DNA from 2 places in the Streptomyces sp. NPDC042201 genome. Region 2 is predicted to be linked to the other one. Evidence: predicted binding sites of a transcription regulator. Region 2 holds the regulator's gene; the other holds the start of a gene.
What was found. Region 2 encodes HrcA, which represses chaperone genes, less so after heat shock. Its sites were predicted from a motif close to TTNGCACTCNGNNNNNCNGAGTGCNAA; they were not measured.

Region 1 (7,704 bases), on a different contig from region 2:
CCTCGGGGTGGCCCCCGATGACCCAGGGTGGCACCCACCGCGACGCTCAGTACATGCCTGGGTTCAAGCGTGTCCTCATCATTCTCGCGTCTGTCGCGACCGTGCTCGCCCTGGCGGTCGGCGGTGGTTTCCTGTGGCTCTACTCCGGCGCCAAGGTGTCCACGGTCGGCCGGACCTCCTTCCGCAATGAGCTGGCCGTACCGCCGCTCGCCGAGTCGACCGTCACGGCGGACGGCACCCGCGTCTTCGATCTGAAGATGCAGGCGGGCGAGACGGAGTTCAAGGCCGGGCGGAAGACCCCGACCTGGGGCTTCAACGGAAGTTATCTGGGCCCCACGCTGCGCGCCGAGCGCGGTGAGAAAGTCCAGGTCAGAGTCAGGAACACGCTGGGCGAGGCATCCTCCGTGCACTGGCACGGGATGCGGCTGCCCGCGAAAATGGACGGCGGACCGCACCAGATGGTCGCGCCGGGCACGACCTGGTCGCCGCATTGGAAGGTCGACCAGCCGGCCGCGACGCTCTGGTATCACCCGCATCCGCACGGCGAGACCGAGGACCATGTGCAGCGTGGCCTGGCCGGGATGTTCATCCTCGACGACGCCAAGTCCCAGGGGCTCGCGCTGCCCGACACCTACGGGGTCAACGACCTTCCCTTGGTCGTCCAGGACGTGAAGTTCGACGGAGCACGGTTCGACCATGGCAAGGGGGTGACGCAGACCGTCGGATTCCTCGGTGACCGCACGATGGTGAACGGCACCCTCGATCCGTACCAGGTGGTCGGGGACGAACTCGTACGGCTGCGGCTCCTCAACGCCTCGACCGCCCGCACCTACGACTTCGGCTTCGACGACAGCCGCGCGTTCTCCCTCATCGGCACGGACGGCGGGCTGTTGGAGAAGGCCGCGCGGATGGACCGGATCCAACTCTCCCCCGGAGAACGGGCCGAGGTCGTGGTCCGGGTGCGGCCGGGCGAGCGGACGGTGCTGCGCAGCTTCCCCCTCGACATCGGCCAGGACTTCTACAACCAGCGCTTCAACGGCGGCGACGACACCTTCGACGTACTGGAGTTGCGCGCGAAGAAGCGGTTGCGCCCCTCCCCCGCGCTGCCCGCCACGCTCGGAAAGCTGGAGATACCTGACGGCTCGCACGCCGCGCGCGGGCGGTTCTTCGACCTCAAGCTGTCCGGGATCAACGGCAGGAGGATGAGCATGGGACGGATCGACGAGACCATCACGCGCGGTACGACGGAGACCTGGACCGTACGGAACACCAACGGGATGCCGCACAACTTCCATGTCCACGGCGTGCAGTTCAGGGTGGTGTCGGTGAACGGACGGGAGCCGGAACCGGCGCTGCGCGGGGCCAAGGACACCGTCTTCATCCCGGACGGTACGACGGTGAAGCTGGCGATGCGTTTCGACGGACCGGCCGATCCGAACGCGCCGTTCATGTACCACTGCCATCTGCTCTATCACGAGGACCAGGGGATGATGGGTCAGTTCGTCGTGGTGGAGAAGGGGCAGAAGGCGGGCCGTCCGGCCGCGAGCCACGCACATCAGGGGCACTGACACAGGCGCTAACGTGCCGCGTATGACGACTGCTTTGATTACGGGCGCGACGGCGGGGATCGGCGCCGCCTTCGCGCGGCGGCTGGCGGCGGACGGGCACAATCTCGTGCTGGTGGCCCGCGACACCGAGCGTTTGCAGGACCAGGCCACCGAACTGCACGACCGGCATGGCATCGAGGCCGAGGTGCTGACCGCCGACCTCTCCACCGACAGCGGGATCGCGTCGGTGGAGAGGCGGCTCTCGGACCGCAAGCAGCCGGTCGATCTGCTGGTCAACAACGCGGGGTTCGGCAACAAGGGCCGTTTTCTCGAAGTCTCGATGGCCGATGAGCTGACCATGCTGAAGGTCCACTGCGAGGCGGTGCTGCGGCTGACCTCGGCGGCGGTCGTGGGCATGAAGGCGCGCGGGCGGGGCGCGGTCGTCAATGTGGCGTCGGTGGCCGCGTTCCTGCCGCGCGGGACGTACGGCGCCTCGAAGGCCTGGGCCGTGCAGTTCTCCCACGGCGTGGCCCGGGACCTGTCGGGGACCGGGGTACGGCTGATGGCGCTGTGCCCCGGTTTCGTACGGACCGAGTTCCACGACCGGGCAGGGATGGACACCGGCTCCATCCCCGGCTGGATGTGGCTGGACGCGGACAAGCTGGTGACGGCCGCGCTGGCGGATCTGGCGCGCGGGAAGACCGTGTCCGTACCGGATCCGCGCTACAAGGCGCTGATGGGTGCGGTGAAGCTGGCTCCGCGCGGGCTGCTCGGCGGCATCTCGTCGAAGGCCGGGCGCAAGTACGGCCCGCGGTAGCCGCGCCGGATCGCCGGCGCGCGACACGCCGAGGCCCGGTGCCCCCGCGGAGGGGGCACCGGGCCTCGGTGCGTTCAGCTGTGCGCGTCAGGCGTCGGCGTCAGTGGCTGTGCCCGTGGCCGTGACCCGCCTCGGGCTCATCGTCGACCGGCTTCTCGACGACCAGGGTCTCGGTCGTGAGCAGCAGCGACGCGATGGACGCGGCGTTCTCCAGCGCGGAGCGCGTGACCTTGACCGGGTCGATGACGCCGGCCTTCACCAGGTCGACGTACTCGCCGGTCGCGGCGTTGAAGCCGTGGCCCTTGTCCAGCTCCGCCACCTTGGAGGTGATGACGTAGCCCTCAAGACCGGCGTTCTCGGCGATCCAGCGCAGCGGCTCGACGACGGCGCGGCGGACGACCGCGACACCGGTGGCCTCGTCGCCCTCCTTGCCGAGGTTGCCCTCCAGCACCTTGGCGGCGTGCACCAGAGCGGAGCCACCACCGGAAACGATGCCCTCCTCGACCGCGGCGCGGGTCGCGGAGATGGCGTCCTCCAGACGGTGCTTCTTCTCCTTCAGCTCCACCTCGGTGGCGGCGCCGACCTTGATCACGCACACGCCACCGGCCAGCTTCGCGAGGCGCTCCTGGAGCTTCTCGCGGTCCCAGTCGGAGTCCGTGGACTCGATCTCGGCCTTGATCTGGTTGATGCGGCCGTGGACGTCGGCGGTGTTGCCCCCACCGTCGACGATGGTCGTGTCGTCCTTGGAGATGGTGACGCGGCGGGCGGAGCCCAGCACGTCGAGACCGGCCTGGTCGAGCTTGAGGCCGACCTCCTCGGCGATGACGGTGGCACCCGTGAGGGTGGCGATGTCGCCGAGCATGGCCTTGCGGCGGTCACCGAAGCCGGGGGCCTTCACCGCGACCGCGTTGAAGGTGCCGCGGATCTTGTTGACGACGAGGGTGGAGAGCGCCTCGCCCTCGACATCCTCGGCGATGATCAGCAGCGGCTTGGAGCCACCCGCCTGGATGACCTTCTCCAGCAGCGGCAGCAGGTCCTGGATGGAGGCGATCTTGCCCTGGTGGATCAGGATGTACGGGTCGTCGAGGACGGCCTCCATACGCTCCTGGTCGGTCACCATGTACGGGGACAGGTAGCCCTTGTCGAAGGCCATGCCCTCGGTGAAGTCCAGCTCCAGACCGAAGGTGTTGGACTCCTCGACGGTGATGACACCGTCCTTGCCGACCTTGTCCATCGCCTCGGCGATCAGCTCGCCGACCTGCTGGTCCTGCGCGGAGAGCGCGGCCACGGCGGCGATGTCGGACTTGTCCTCGATCGGGCGGGCGGTCTCGAGGAGCTCCTCGGAGACAGCCTTGACCGCGGCGTCGATGCCCTTCTTCAGGGCGGCCGGGGACGCGCCCGCGGCGACATTGCGCAGGCCCTCGCGGACCAGCGCCTGGGCCAGCACGGTGGCGGTGGTGGTGCCGTCACCCGCGATGTCGTTGGTCTTGGTCGCCACCTCCTTCACCAGCTGGGCGCCCAGGTTCTCGTACGGGTCCTCGATCTCGACCTCACGGGCGATCGTGACACCGTCGTTGGTGATGGTGGGGGCGCCGAACTTCTTGTCGATGACGACATTGCGGCCCTTGGGGCCGATCGTCACCTTCACCGTGTCGGCAAGCTTGTTGACGCCGCGCTCGAGGGCGCGACGGGCGTCCTCGTCGAACTTCAGGATCTTCGCCATGGGAGCTTCTCTAGTCCTCTCGAACGAACGGCGCCCCCGTCCGCCCGGCGATTGCAGGGTGGCCGAGGGCGCAGCTCAAAAGCACATACTGACGGTGAATTACTTCTCGATGATCGCGAGTACGTCGCGAGCCGAGAGGACGAGGAACTCCTCGCCGCTGTACTTCACCTCGGTGCCGCCGTACTTGCTGTACAGAACGACATCGCCGACGGAAACGTCGAGCGGAAGCCGCTCGCCGTTCTCGAAACGGCCCGGGCCCACAGCCAGGACGACGCCCTCCTGGGGCTTTTCCTTGGCGGTGTCCGGGATAACCAGGCCAGAGGCCGTGGTCTGCTCGGCGTCGAGCGGCTGGACCACAATGCGGTCCTCGAGCGGCTTGATGGCAACCTTGGTGCTGGCGGTCGTCACGATCCGACCTCCCCCTTCGGAGATCTCACGGGGTTAACTGTCTGAGTGGCGACCAGGTGGATCCGTCGTCGCGGGTGCCGGATCCGCCAGTCGCGCGTTTGGCACTCTCCAGTGGGGAGTGCCAGACCTGAGACTATGACCGCGATTAGCACTCGGTCAAGCGGAGTGCCAACGCGCGTCGGCGTGGCGTCCATCGGATCCCGGTCCCGCCGCCCTTCCCGGCAGGGGCGATTACGGCGCGTCGTCCATACGCGCCACCGTGGAATCGCGTTCCTGACGGTGACTCAGCAGCAGTTCCTGCCGGTCGCAGATCTCCCGAGGCTGTCCCCCGTTCGGCAGCCTGGCCCTGACCGTCCGGCCCAGCACCGAGGCGCGGGCCGGCTCGTGCGGGCCGACCTTCTGCGCCGCCTTGCGGCCCAGCCGTTCGATCGGGTCCACCGACTGCGCGCAGCCGGTGAGAAGCGCACCGGCTGCCAGCGCTCCGGCCAGCAGCCGGTGCGCGGTGCTCATACGTAGTCCTCCAGCTTGGCCACGGCGTAACCCCTGTCCGTGATCGTCTTCATCACGTTCCTGATCATGTCGGGCATGGTGCCCTTCCAGTCATTGGGCCCGCGGAAGTGCGTGAGGATGATGTCGCCGGGGTGCAGGTCCTCGTCCCACTCCCGCCACTCCATGTGGTCGGGGTACGCCTCGGACGCCCAGATCGGCGCGGCCTTCACGCCGCACTCCTTGGCGGCGCGCAGCGTGTCGCCGTTGTAGTTGCCGTACGGCGGACGGAAGAGCGTGGGCCGCTTCCCGTACCGCTGCTCGATCTTGTCCTGCTGGTCGCAGATCTCCCGCCTCTGCTCGTCGTACGACAGGCCGGGCATGTAGCGGTGGTTGATGGTGTGGTTGTTGAGGGTGACGCCGCGGTCCTGCATCTGCTTGAAGTAGTCGTAGTTGTCGGTGATGACGTAGTCGCTGAGGAAGGCGCTGTACGGGATCTTCAGCTCGGACATCATCCGCAGCAGCTCGGGGTCCTTCTCCGCGCCGTCGTCCATCGTCAGGAAGACGACCCGGTCCTTGACCGGGACGGTGGTGAAGATCGGCGGCAGATCCTCGCCACCCTCCACCTCGAAGCCCTGGCGGGTGACGATCGTCGGCTTGACGGCGGGCGGCGGAGGCGCGGCCAGGGGGGTGGTGGCGAGCCCCCACTTCTTGGCCGCGACGGCGCGCGCGGCCTGCGCGCGGCGGACGCTCTCGGCGTACGCGGGCGTGCCGGGCTTCAGCGCCTCGGCCTGCGCGCCCGGCTGACCGTGCTTCGCGGCGTCGCCCTTGGCGGGCGCGGGTCTGGCCGGCCCGGACTCCAGGCCACATCCGGAAGCGATTGCGGCGAACAGGAGCGCCGCCAGCACTGCCCGGCTCCGCCGGCCTCCCTTCATCATCCCCTCTGCCATCTTTTCTTCCTTTTGTCGTACTAGTCGTATTTAGTGGCATCCTGTCAGCGCAGCGCGCCCCCGCCCGGCCGACACCGCCGCCCCGGCGCGCACCGTCCCCCGGCTGGCCCACAATGGGCCGGGTGACCGACCGCGTTCCCTTCCCCCTCCTCGCACCGCTGCTCTCCGCCGAGGGCCAGGCCCTCCTCGCCGAGCTGCGCGACCACGACCCGGCGCGGGAGCTCACCCTCGCCACCCGGCTGCGCCGCGAGCACCCGGCCGAGCTGGTCTCGGCGGCCATGGCGCAGGCGCGACTGCGGCAGCGGGGGGTGGCGAAGTTCGGCGCGGACGACGCGTACCGCATGTACTTCACGCCGAACGGCGTCGAGCAGGCCACCCGTGGCAGCGTCGCCGCCCACCGGGCCGCCCGGTTCCGCGATCTGGCCGGCGACCTCGCCCCGGGCTCCGGCGCGGAGTCCGTCCGCGTCACCGACCTCTGCTGCGGCATCGGCGGCGACGCGATCGAGCTGGCCCGCGCGGGCTTCGCCGTGTCGGCCGTCGACCTCGACCCGCTGACCTGCGAGATCGCCCTGACGAATGTGCGGACGCTGGCCCCCGGCGGACCGCCTGTGACGGTGACCCGCGCGGACGTCCTGGAGTACGACCTCACCGGTGCCCAGGCCCTCTTCATCGACCCCGCGCGACGCGGCGGCCGGGGCAGAATCTTCGATCCGGAGGCGTACTCACCCCCGCTCTCCTGGGCCCTCGACGCGGTACGCCGGGCCGGCGCCGGCGCGGTCAAGATCGCGCCCGGCATTCCGCACGAACTGATCCCGGCCGACTTCGAGGCCGAGTGGATCTCGGACGGCGGCGACGTCAAGGAGGCGGTGCTCTGGCACCACGGCGCCGGGCCGCACAACGCCACCGGGCCGGGAGCCGTGGTCCCCGGCGCCCGCCGCGCCACCCTTCTCCCGTCCGCCACCACCCTCACCGGCCGTGGCCTGCCGAACCCGCACGTCCGTAAGACCGGCCGGTTCCTGTACGAGCCCGACGGCGCCGTCATCCGCGCGCATCTGGTCGCGGAGGTGGCCGAAGAGCTGGACGGCGGCCTGATCGACGAGACGATCGCGTACATCACGGCCGATGAGCTCCGTTTCACCCCGTACGCCACCGCCTACGAGATCACCGACGAACTCCCCTTCAACCTCAAGAAACTGAAGGCCCTGCTGCGCGCACGCGAAGTCGGCGTCCTGACAGTGAAGAAGCGTGGCTCCGCGGTGGAACCGGAGGAGCTGCGCCGGCGAATGAAACTCAAGGGACCGCACGCCTCAACGGTCTTCCTCACCCGCGTCGCGGGCGCCCCGACGATGCTGATCGGCCACCCGGCCACGGCGTAGCCGCACGGACCGCCGGACAGGGCCTACCCCAGGTCCGTCAGTTCGTCCGGGTAGATCTGCGACAGCGGCTGCGGGCCGACGTACTGCTGGCAGTTGCACTGGCGCAGTTCGTACCGCAGCGGCTTCTTGTCCTCGCCCCACTCCGTCGGGACCTCCACGTCCTCGTGGCACTTGCCCCGCCGGTCGTGCTTCGCCAGATGGTGCGTGCAGCCGCAGACCGGCACCGGCGGCTTGTGGGCCTCTTCCAGGGCCCGCCGCTCCCGCTCCACCAGCTTGAAGCGTTCAATTCTCCGCTCGTGCCGGGTCCGGAGCGCGGTACGGCCCGTATCGGCCATCCACCCGAAGCCGCCCACGAGGAAAAAGATGAAAATCCACCAGAGCCAGGTCATCCGCCGCC
Region 2 (7,704 bases):
CGTGCACGCCGGTACCACCGTGGAGCTGCTCTGCCGGCTGGAGGAGCCCTCCGAAGACCCCACCGAGGCGGCCGACGAACCCGCCGCCCTGGTCATCGAGGTGTCCGACCACCACCCCGGCCGCGCGTTACAGAGCGAGGCACGGACCCAGGCTCCGCCCGGCACGCCCGAGTACGGCCGCGGCCTCCAGCTCGTCGCCGCCCTCGCCGAACGCTGGGGCATCACCTACCGCTCCGGGCTCAAGACCGTCTGGGCCCGCCTCTCGCTCGAAGGACGGGAGGCGGGCCCGGCGCAGGGCGCGGAACCGGTCCTGCGCCGCGGACTGCGCGCCGCCGAGATCCTCGCCCCCGCGACCCGGCGCACCGTGCGCGACGACCCGGAGTGGGCCGGCCGGGGCGCGCTCTCCTTCCTCGCCGAGGCCTCCGAACTGCTCGCGGGACAGCTCGACGAGGACCTGGTCGCCGCGCTGGCGGGTCAGCTGCTGGTGCCGCGGCTCGCCCAGTGGTGCGCGGTCTGGCTGGACAGCGAGGGCGGACCGGCGGGCGGAGCGCCCCGGCTCGCGCGGGTGTGGCACGCGGACGAGTCCAGGAGCGCCGAACTGCGGGCGCTGCTGGAGAAGGAGCCCCCGCGGCTGCCCGACCCGCCGCGTGGCGGACCGGTACGGGTGCCCTGGCCGGGTGCGGGTGCGCATACGGGCGGGGGCATGGCTCTCGCCTGCCGGCTGCTCGCGAACGGCCGCACCCTCGGCACGCTGCTGATCGGCCGGCCGGGCCAGAGCGAGATCCCCGACGAAGTGACCGCCCTCATCGAGGACTTCGCGCGCCGCATCGCCCTCGCGATCGGCGCCGCCCGCCGCTACACCCGGCAGGTCACCATCAGCCAGGTCCTCCAGCGCGGACTGCTGCCCAGCCAGGTCGCGCGGATCCCGGGCGTCGCCAGCGCCGTGGTGTACGAGCCGAGCGACGAGGGTCTCGCGGGCGGCGACTTCTACGACATCTTCCCGTGCCCGCCCGGCGACCGCTGGTGCTTCATGCTCGGCGACGTCCAGGGCAGCGGCCCCGAGGCCGCCGTCGTCACCGGCCTCGCCCGCCCCTGGCTGCGGCTGCTCGCCCGCGAGAACTACCGCGTCGGGGCGGTCCTCGACCGGCTCAACCGGCTGCTCCTCGACGACGCGACCGAGGCGGCCGAATCGGCGTCCCTGATGGCCGCGGCGGCCGTCGCCGGTGCCGGGCTGCCCGATGCCGCCCAGGTACTGCCCGAGGGCGGTCAGGCCCGCTTCCTGTCGCTGCTGTACGGGGAGCTGAGGCCGCTGCCGGGCCCCTCCGGCGGGGTACGGTGCACCCTCGCCAGCGCCGGCCACCCGCTGCCGCTGCTGCTGAGACCCGACGGGACGGTACAAGCCGCCGCCGAGCCGCAGCTGCTGCTCGGGGTCGTGGAGAACGTCGCGTACGAGAGCAGCACCTTCGACCTGGAGCCCGGCGACACCCTCCTCTGCGTCACCGACGGCGTCACGGAACGGCGCTCGGGCCGGCAGCTCCTCGACGACGGCGACGGGCTCGCGCGGACCCTGGCGGCGTGCGCGGGGCTGACGGCGCAGGGCGTGGCCCAGCGGATACGCCGGGCCGTGCACGAGTTCTCCGACACCCCGCCCGGGGACGATCTCGCCCTGCTGGTGTTCCAGGCCGAATGACGGCCGGGACGGGTTACCCGCGGCGTACGGGACAATGGGGGCATGCCTTCCGCACTGCCCGACGGTGACCCCATGCCCGAGACCGGGACGCTGCCCCGGCACGCCCTCGACGGCGCGGCGGACCGGCCCCTCGGCTTCTACCTGCACGTGCCGTACTGCGCGACCCGCTGCGGCTACTGCGACTTCAATACGTACACGGCGACCGAGCTGCGCGGCTCGGGAGGCGTGCTGGCCTCCCGCGACAACTACGCGGAGACGCTGGCGGACGAGGTCCGGCTGGCCAGGAAGGTGCTCGGCGACGACCCCAGGCCGGTCCGTACCGTATTCGTCGGCGGCGGCACACCGACGCTGCTGGCCGCCGGGGATCTCGTCCGGATGCTGGGCGCGATCCGCGACGAGTTCGGCCTCGCGGACGACGCCGAGATCACCACGGAGGCGAATCCGGAATCGGTGGACCCGGCGTATCTGGCCGCCCTGCGCGAGGGCGGCTTCAACCGGATCTCCTTCGGCATGCAGAGCGCGAAGCAGCATGTGCTGAAGATCCTCGACCGTACGCACACCCCCGGCAGGCCCGAGGCGTGCGTCGCGGAGGCCCGCGCGGCCGGCTTCGACCATGTGAACCTCGACCTGATCTACGGCACGCCGGGGGAGAGCGACGACGACTGGCGCGCGTCCCTCGCGGCGGCGGTGGGGGCGGGGCCCGACCATGTGTCGGCGTACGCGCTGATCGTGGAGGAGGGCACGCAGCTCGCCCGGCGCATCCGGCGCGGCGAGGTCCCCATGACCGACGACGACGAGCACGCCGACCGGTATCTGATCGCGGACTCCGTGCTCGCCGACGCGGGCTTCTCCTGGTACGAGGTCTCCAACTGGGCCACCTCGGAGGCGGCCCGCTGTCTGCACAACGAGCTGTACTGGCGCGGCGCCGACTGGTGGGGCGCGGGCCCCGGCGCCCACAGCCACATCGGCGGCGTCCGCTGGTGGAACGTCAAACACCCCGGCGCGTACGCGGCGGCGCTGGCGGAGGGACGCTCTCCGGGCGCGGGCCGGGAAATCCTCTCGGCGGAGGACCGCCGGGTGGAACGCATCCTGCTGGAGCTGCGCCTGTCCGATGGCTGCGAGCTGTCGCTGCTGGCCCCGGCGGGCCTCGCGGCGGCGCACCGCGCGGTGGGGGACGGCCTGCTGGACCCGGGCCCGTTCGCGAGCGGCCGGGCGGTCCTGACGCTCCGGGGCCGCCTGCTGGCGGACGCGGTGGTGAGGGACCTGGTGGACTGACGGGCGCCCACCTCCTAAAGAGGCCGCGGGTCCGTGACAAGAGGCCGCGGGTCCGTGACCTCCTAAAGAGGCCGCGGGTCCGTGACGAAGTCGATCAGGTGCTCCACCGAGCCCAGCAGCGGCGGCTCCAGGTCCTTGTACGTGCGGACCCGCGACAGGATGTGCTGCCACGCCGCCCCCGTGTTCTCCGGCCAGCCCAGCGCGCGGCACACCCCCGTCTTCCAGTCCTCGCCCCTCGGCACCGACGGCCACGCCGGGATCCCCACCGACGCGGGCTTCACCGCCTCCCAGACGTCGATGTACGGATGGCCCACCACCAGGACGTCCGCGCCCGTCACCTCCGCCGCGATCCGGGACTCCTTCGAGCCGGGCACCAGATGGTCGACCAGCACGCCGAGGCGGGCGTCCGGCGCGGGGTCGAACTCGGCGACGACGGCGGGCAGATCGTCGATGCCGCCCAGATACTCCACGACCACGCCCTCGACGCGCAGATCGTCGCCCCACACCTTCTCGACCAGTTCCGCGTCGTGCCGGCCCTCGACATAGATACGGCCGGCCCTGGCGACCCGCGCGCGGGCTCCGGGCACGGCGACCGATCCCGAGGCCGTACGGGACGGCCTGGCCGGGCCCGCCGCCGACGGGCGGACCAGGGTCACCACGCGGCCCTCCAGCAGAAACCCGCGCGGCACCAGCGGGAACACCCGGTGCTTGCCGAAGCGGTCCTCCAGGGTGACCGTCGGACCCTCGGCCGTCTTCTCGCAGCGGATGACCGCGCCGCAGAAGCCCGTCGACACCTCCTCGACCACCAGGTCCGGCTCGGCGGGGACCTCCGGCGCGGGCGAGGACTTCTTCCACGGTGGCGTCAGATCAGGGCTGTAGCGGCGCATTCGCACGACGATAAACGGACGGGGCCGACACGGCTAGGACACGCCGAATCGGGCCGCCAACGCGTCGCGCTGCGCCCGTACGAACGCCGCGTCCACCACCGCCCCGTGCCCGGGTACGTACACCGCGTCCGCGCCGCCCAGCGTGAGCAGCCGGTCCAGGGCCGCCGGCCAGCGGGCGGGGATCGCGTCGGGGCCGGCCTGGGGCTCGCCCGACTCCTCCACCAGGTCGCCGCAGAACAGGACGGGAGGAGAGGCCGGGACGAGGAGGGCCAGGTCGTGGGCGGAGTGGCCGGGGCCGGCGTTCGCCAGCGTGACCTGACGGCCGCCCAGGTCGAGGGTGAGCGAGCCGGAGACGGCGTGCCCCGGCCGTACCAGCAGATCCACCGCCTCGGTGGCCTCCGCCTCGCTCACGCCGTGGTGCACGGCGCTCTCGTGCAGGCCCGCCCCGCCGGCCAGCAGGTCCGCCAGACCCACCGCGCCGTACACCTCGGCCTCCGGGAACGCCGCGGTCCCCAGCACATGGTCGAAGTGCGCGTGGCTCAGTGCGATGTGCGTCACGCGCCTGTCCGCGCCGAGAAGGGCGGCCACCTGCGCCCGGATGGCCGCGCCCTCGCGGACCGTCGACCCCGTGTCGTACAGCAGGGCCGCGGTGGCGCCGGCCACCAGCCCGACCGTCGCGTCCCACCCCGGCAGCCGTCGCCGCCCCACCCCCGGGGCCAGCCGCTCCCACCCGCACTCTTCCCAACGGACGTCCATACGAGGACGCTATCCGCAAGAACCAGCGTGATCACGTGGTCGGCCACCCTTGCTAGGGGCCTACCCCACAGCCGTACACTGGCCGGGGGGATTGCTGGCACTCCCACGGAGCGAGTGCCAAGCCGGATCCGACGGACGACAGCTGGAGGTGTGCGCCATGCTCAGCGAACGCAGACTCGAGGTGCTGCGCGCCATCGTCCAGGACTATGTCGGCACCGAGGAGCCGGTCGGCTCCAAGGCGCTGACCGAGCGGCACAAGCTCGGCGTGTCCCCGGCCACCGTCCGCAACGACATGGCGGTGCTGGAGGACGAGGGCTTCATCGCCCAGCCGCACACCAGCGCGGGGCGTATCCCGACCGACAAGGGCTACCGGCTCTTCGTCGACCGGCTGGCCGGGGTCAAGCCCATGACCTCGCCGGAGCGCCGCGCCATCCAGAGTTTCCTGGACAAGGCCGTCGACCTCGATGACGTCGTGGGCCGTACGGTACGGCTGCTGGCGCAGCTGACCAGGCAGGTCGCCGTCGTCCAGTACCCCTCGCTGACCCGCTCGACGGTGCGCCACGTGGAGCTGCTGTCGCTCGCTCCCGCCCGGCTGATGCTCGTGCTGATCACGGACACCGGACGGGTCGAGCAGCGCATGATCGACTGCGGCACGCCCTTCGGTGAGACCTCGCTCGCGGATCTGCGGGCCCGGCTCAACAGCCGGATCGTCGGACGCCGCTTCTCGGATGTCCCGCAGCTGGTGCAGGACCTTCCCGAGTCGTTCGAGGAGGGGGACCGCGGGACCGTGTCCACGGTGCTCGCGACCCTGCTCGAAACGCTGGTCGAGGAGACCGAGGAGCGGCTGATGATCGGCGGCACCGCCAATCTCACCCGCTTCGGGCACGATTTCCCGCTCACCATCCGGCCGGTGCTGGAGGCGCTGGAGGAGCATGTGGTGCTTCTCAAGCTGCTGGGTGAGGCGGAACACCCGGGCATGACCGTACGTATCGGGCACGAGAACGCCCATGAGGGCCTCAACTCCACGTCCGTCGTCGCGGTCGGCTACGGTTCGGGCGACGAGGCAGTAGCCAAACTCGGCGTGGTCGGACCGACCCGCATGGACTACCCCGGAACGATGGGAGCGGTACGCGCAGTGGCACGTTACGTCGGACAGATCCTGGCGGAGTCGTAAGTGGCCACGGACTACTACGCCGTACTCGGCGTGCGCCGCGACGCATCGCAGGACGAGATCAAGAAGGCATTCCGGCGGCTCGCACGCGAGCTGCACCCGGATGTCAATCCCGATCCCAAGACGCAAGAGCGCTTCAAGGAGATCAACGCCGCGTACGAGGTGTTGTCGGACCCGCAGAAGAAGCAGGTCTACGACCTCGGCGGAGACCCGCTCTCGGCGAGCGGCGGCGGGGGCGCGGGCGGCTTCGGAGCCGGTGGCTTCGGCAACTTCTCCGACATCATGGACGCCTTCTTCGGGACGGCGTCCCAGCGCGGTCCGCGCTCGCGGACGCGACGCGGCCAGGACGCCATGATCCGGCTGGAGATCGACCTCAACGAGGCGGCCTTCGGCACGACCAAGGACATCCAGGTCGACACGGCCGTGGTCTGTACGACCTGTTCCGGCGAGGGGGCGGCGCCGGGCACCTCGGCGCAGACCTGCGACATGTGCCGCGGCCGCGGCGAGGTCTCGCAGGTCACCCGGTCCTTCCTGGGCCAGGTCATGACTTCGCGGCCGTGCCCGCAGTGCCAGGGCTTCGGTACGGTCGTGCCGACGCCGTGCCCCGAGTGCGCGGGCGACGGGCGCATCCGGTCCCGCCGTACGCTCACGGTCAAGATTCCCGCCGGTGTCGACAACGGCACCCGCATCCAGCTCGCGGGCGAGGGCGAGGTCGGTCCGGGCGGTGGTCCCGCCGGCGATCTCTACGTGGAGATCCACGAGCTGCCGCACGCGGTGTTCCAGCGGCGCGGCGACGATCTGCACTGCACGGTCACCATCCCCATGACGGCGGCGTCGCTGGGCACGCAGTGCCCGCTGGAGACGCTGGACGGCGTGGAGGACATCGACGTCCGTCCCGGCACGCAGTCGGGCCAGTCGATCCCGCTGCACGGACGCGGCATCACGCATCTGCGCGGCGGTGGCCGGGGCGACCTGATCGTGCATGTCGAGGTGATGACCCCGTCGAAGCTGGACCCGGAGCAGGAGCGGTTGCTGCGGGAGCTGGCGAAGCTGCGCGGCGAGGAACGGCCCACGGGTCAGTTCCAGCCGGGGCAGCAGGGGCTGTTCTCGCGGCTGAAGGATGCGTTCAACGGACGGTAGGCGCGAGTCGGCCGGGGGTCCGGGGGTCGGCCGGGGGTCCGGGGGTTGGCCCCCGGGTAGGCGCGGTCAGCCGGGGCAGCAGGGGCTGTTCTCGCGGTTGAAGGACGCGTTCAACGGGCGGTAGGCGTGTGGGGGCCGGGGGTCCGGGAGTCAGCTCCCGGGCCCCCGGCCCGCGACCCCGCCCGCCCCGCGTTCCCGTGACCCCCGCCGAGCGTGGCTCGGATTCGGCGCTGTGCGGGGGACGTGGCACGATGCCTGCATGTCCTCCGCACTGACCGATCTCTGCCGGTATCCGATCGTGCAGGCCCCCATGGCGGGCGGCGCGTCCTGCCCGCAGCTGGCGGCGGCCGTTTCCGAGGCGGGTGGTCTCGGGTTCCTCGCCGCCGGGTACAAAACAGCGGACGGCATGTACGAAGAGGTCAAACAGCTGCGCGGGCTCACCAACCAGCCCTTCGGCATCAATCTCTTCATGCCGCAGATACACCACGCCGACCACGCGGTCATCGAGGTCTACCGCAACCAGCTCGCCGGTGAGGCGACCTGGTACGAGACCCCGCTCGGCGACCCCGAGGCCGGCCGGGACGACGGCTACGAGGCCAAGCTGGCCATACTGCTCGACGACCCGGTGCCGCTCGTCTCGTTCACCTTCGGCTGCCCGACCCGTACGACCCTCGACGCGTTCGCCCGCGCGGGCACCTACACCGTGGTCACGGTGACCACCCCCGAGGAGGCCCAGACCGCGCAGTGGTCCGGCGCCGACGCCGTCTGTGTCCAGGGCATCGAGG

Region 1: a site for HrcA is predicted at 4,641-4,667, ahead of groES (co-chaperone GroES). Genes of this name have one in related genera too.

What each region holds. Positions count from the first base shown of each region.
Region 1 covers NZ_JBVJDS010000008.1:102,966-110,669, reverse strand. Annotated here, with positions in the region: gene ACZ6MZ_RS20680 (multicopper oxidase family protein) at 54-1,568, shown strand; gene ACZ6MZ_RS20675 (SDR family NAD(P)-dependent oxidoreductase) at 1,591-2,364, shown strand; gene groL (chaperonin GroEL) at 2,465-4,087, opposite strand; gene groES (co-chaperone GroES) at 4,187-4,495, opposite strand; partial or broken gene ACZ6MZ_RS20660 (polysaccharide deacetylase family protein) at 4,871-5,005, opposite strand; gene ACZ6MZ_RS20655 (polysaccharide deacetylase family protein) at 5,002-5,916, opposite strand; gene ACZ6MZ_RS20650 (THUMP-like domain-containing protein) at 6,045-7,307, shown strand; gene ACZ6MZ_RS20645 (hypothetical protein) at 7,331-7,696, opposite strand.
Region 2 covers NZ_JBVJDS010000019.1:48,097-55,800, reverse strand. Annotated here, with positions in the region: gene ACZ6MZ_RS32350 (SpoIIE family protein phosphatase) at 1-1,690, shown strand, start outside; gene hemW (radical SAM family heme chaperone HemW) at 1,733-2,965, shown strand; gene ACZ6MZ_RS32340 (DUF3097 domain-containing protein) at 3,028-3,852, opposite strand; gene ACZ6MZ_RS32335 (MBL fold metallo-hydrolase) at 3,886-4,608, opposite strand; gene hrcA (heat-inducible transcriptional repressor HrcA) at 4,766-5,782, shown strand; gene dnaJ (molecular chaperone DnaJ) at 5,783-6,919, shown strand; gene ACZ6MZ_RS32320 (nitronate monooxygenase) at 7,179-7,704, shown strand, end outside.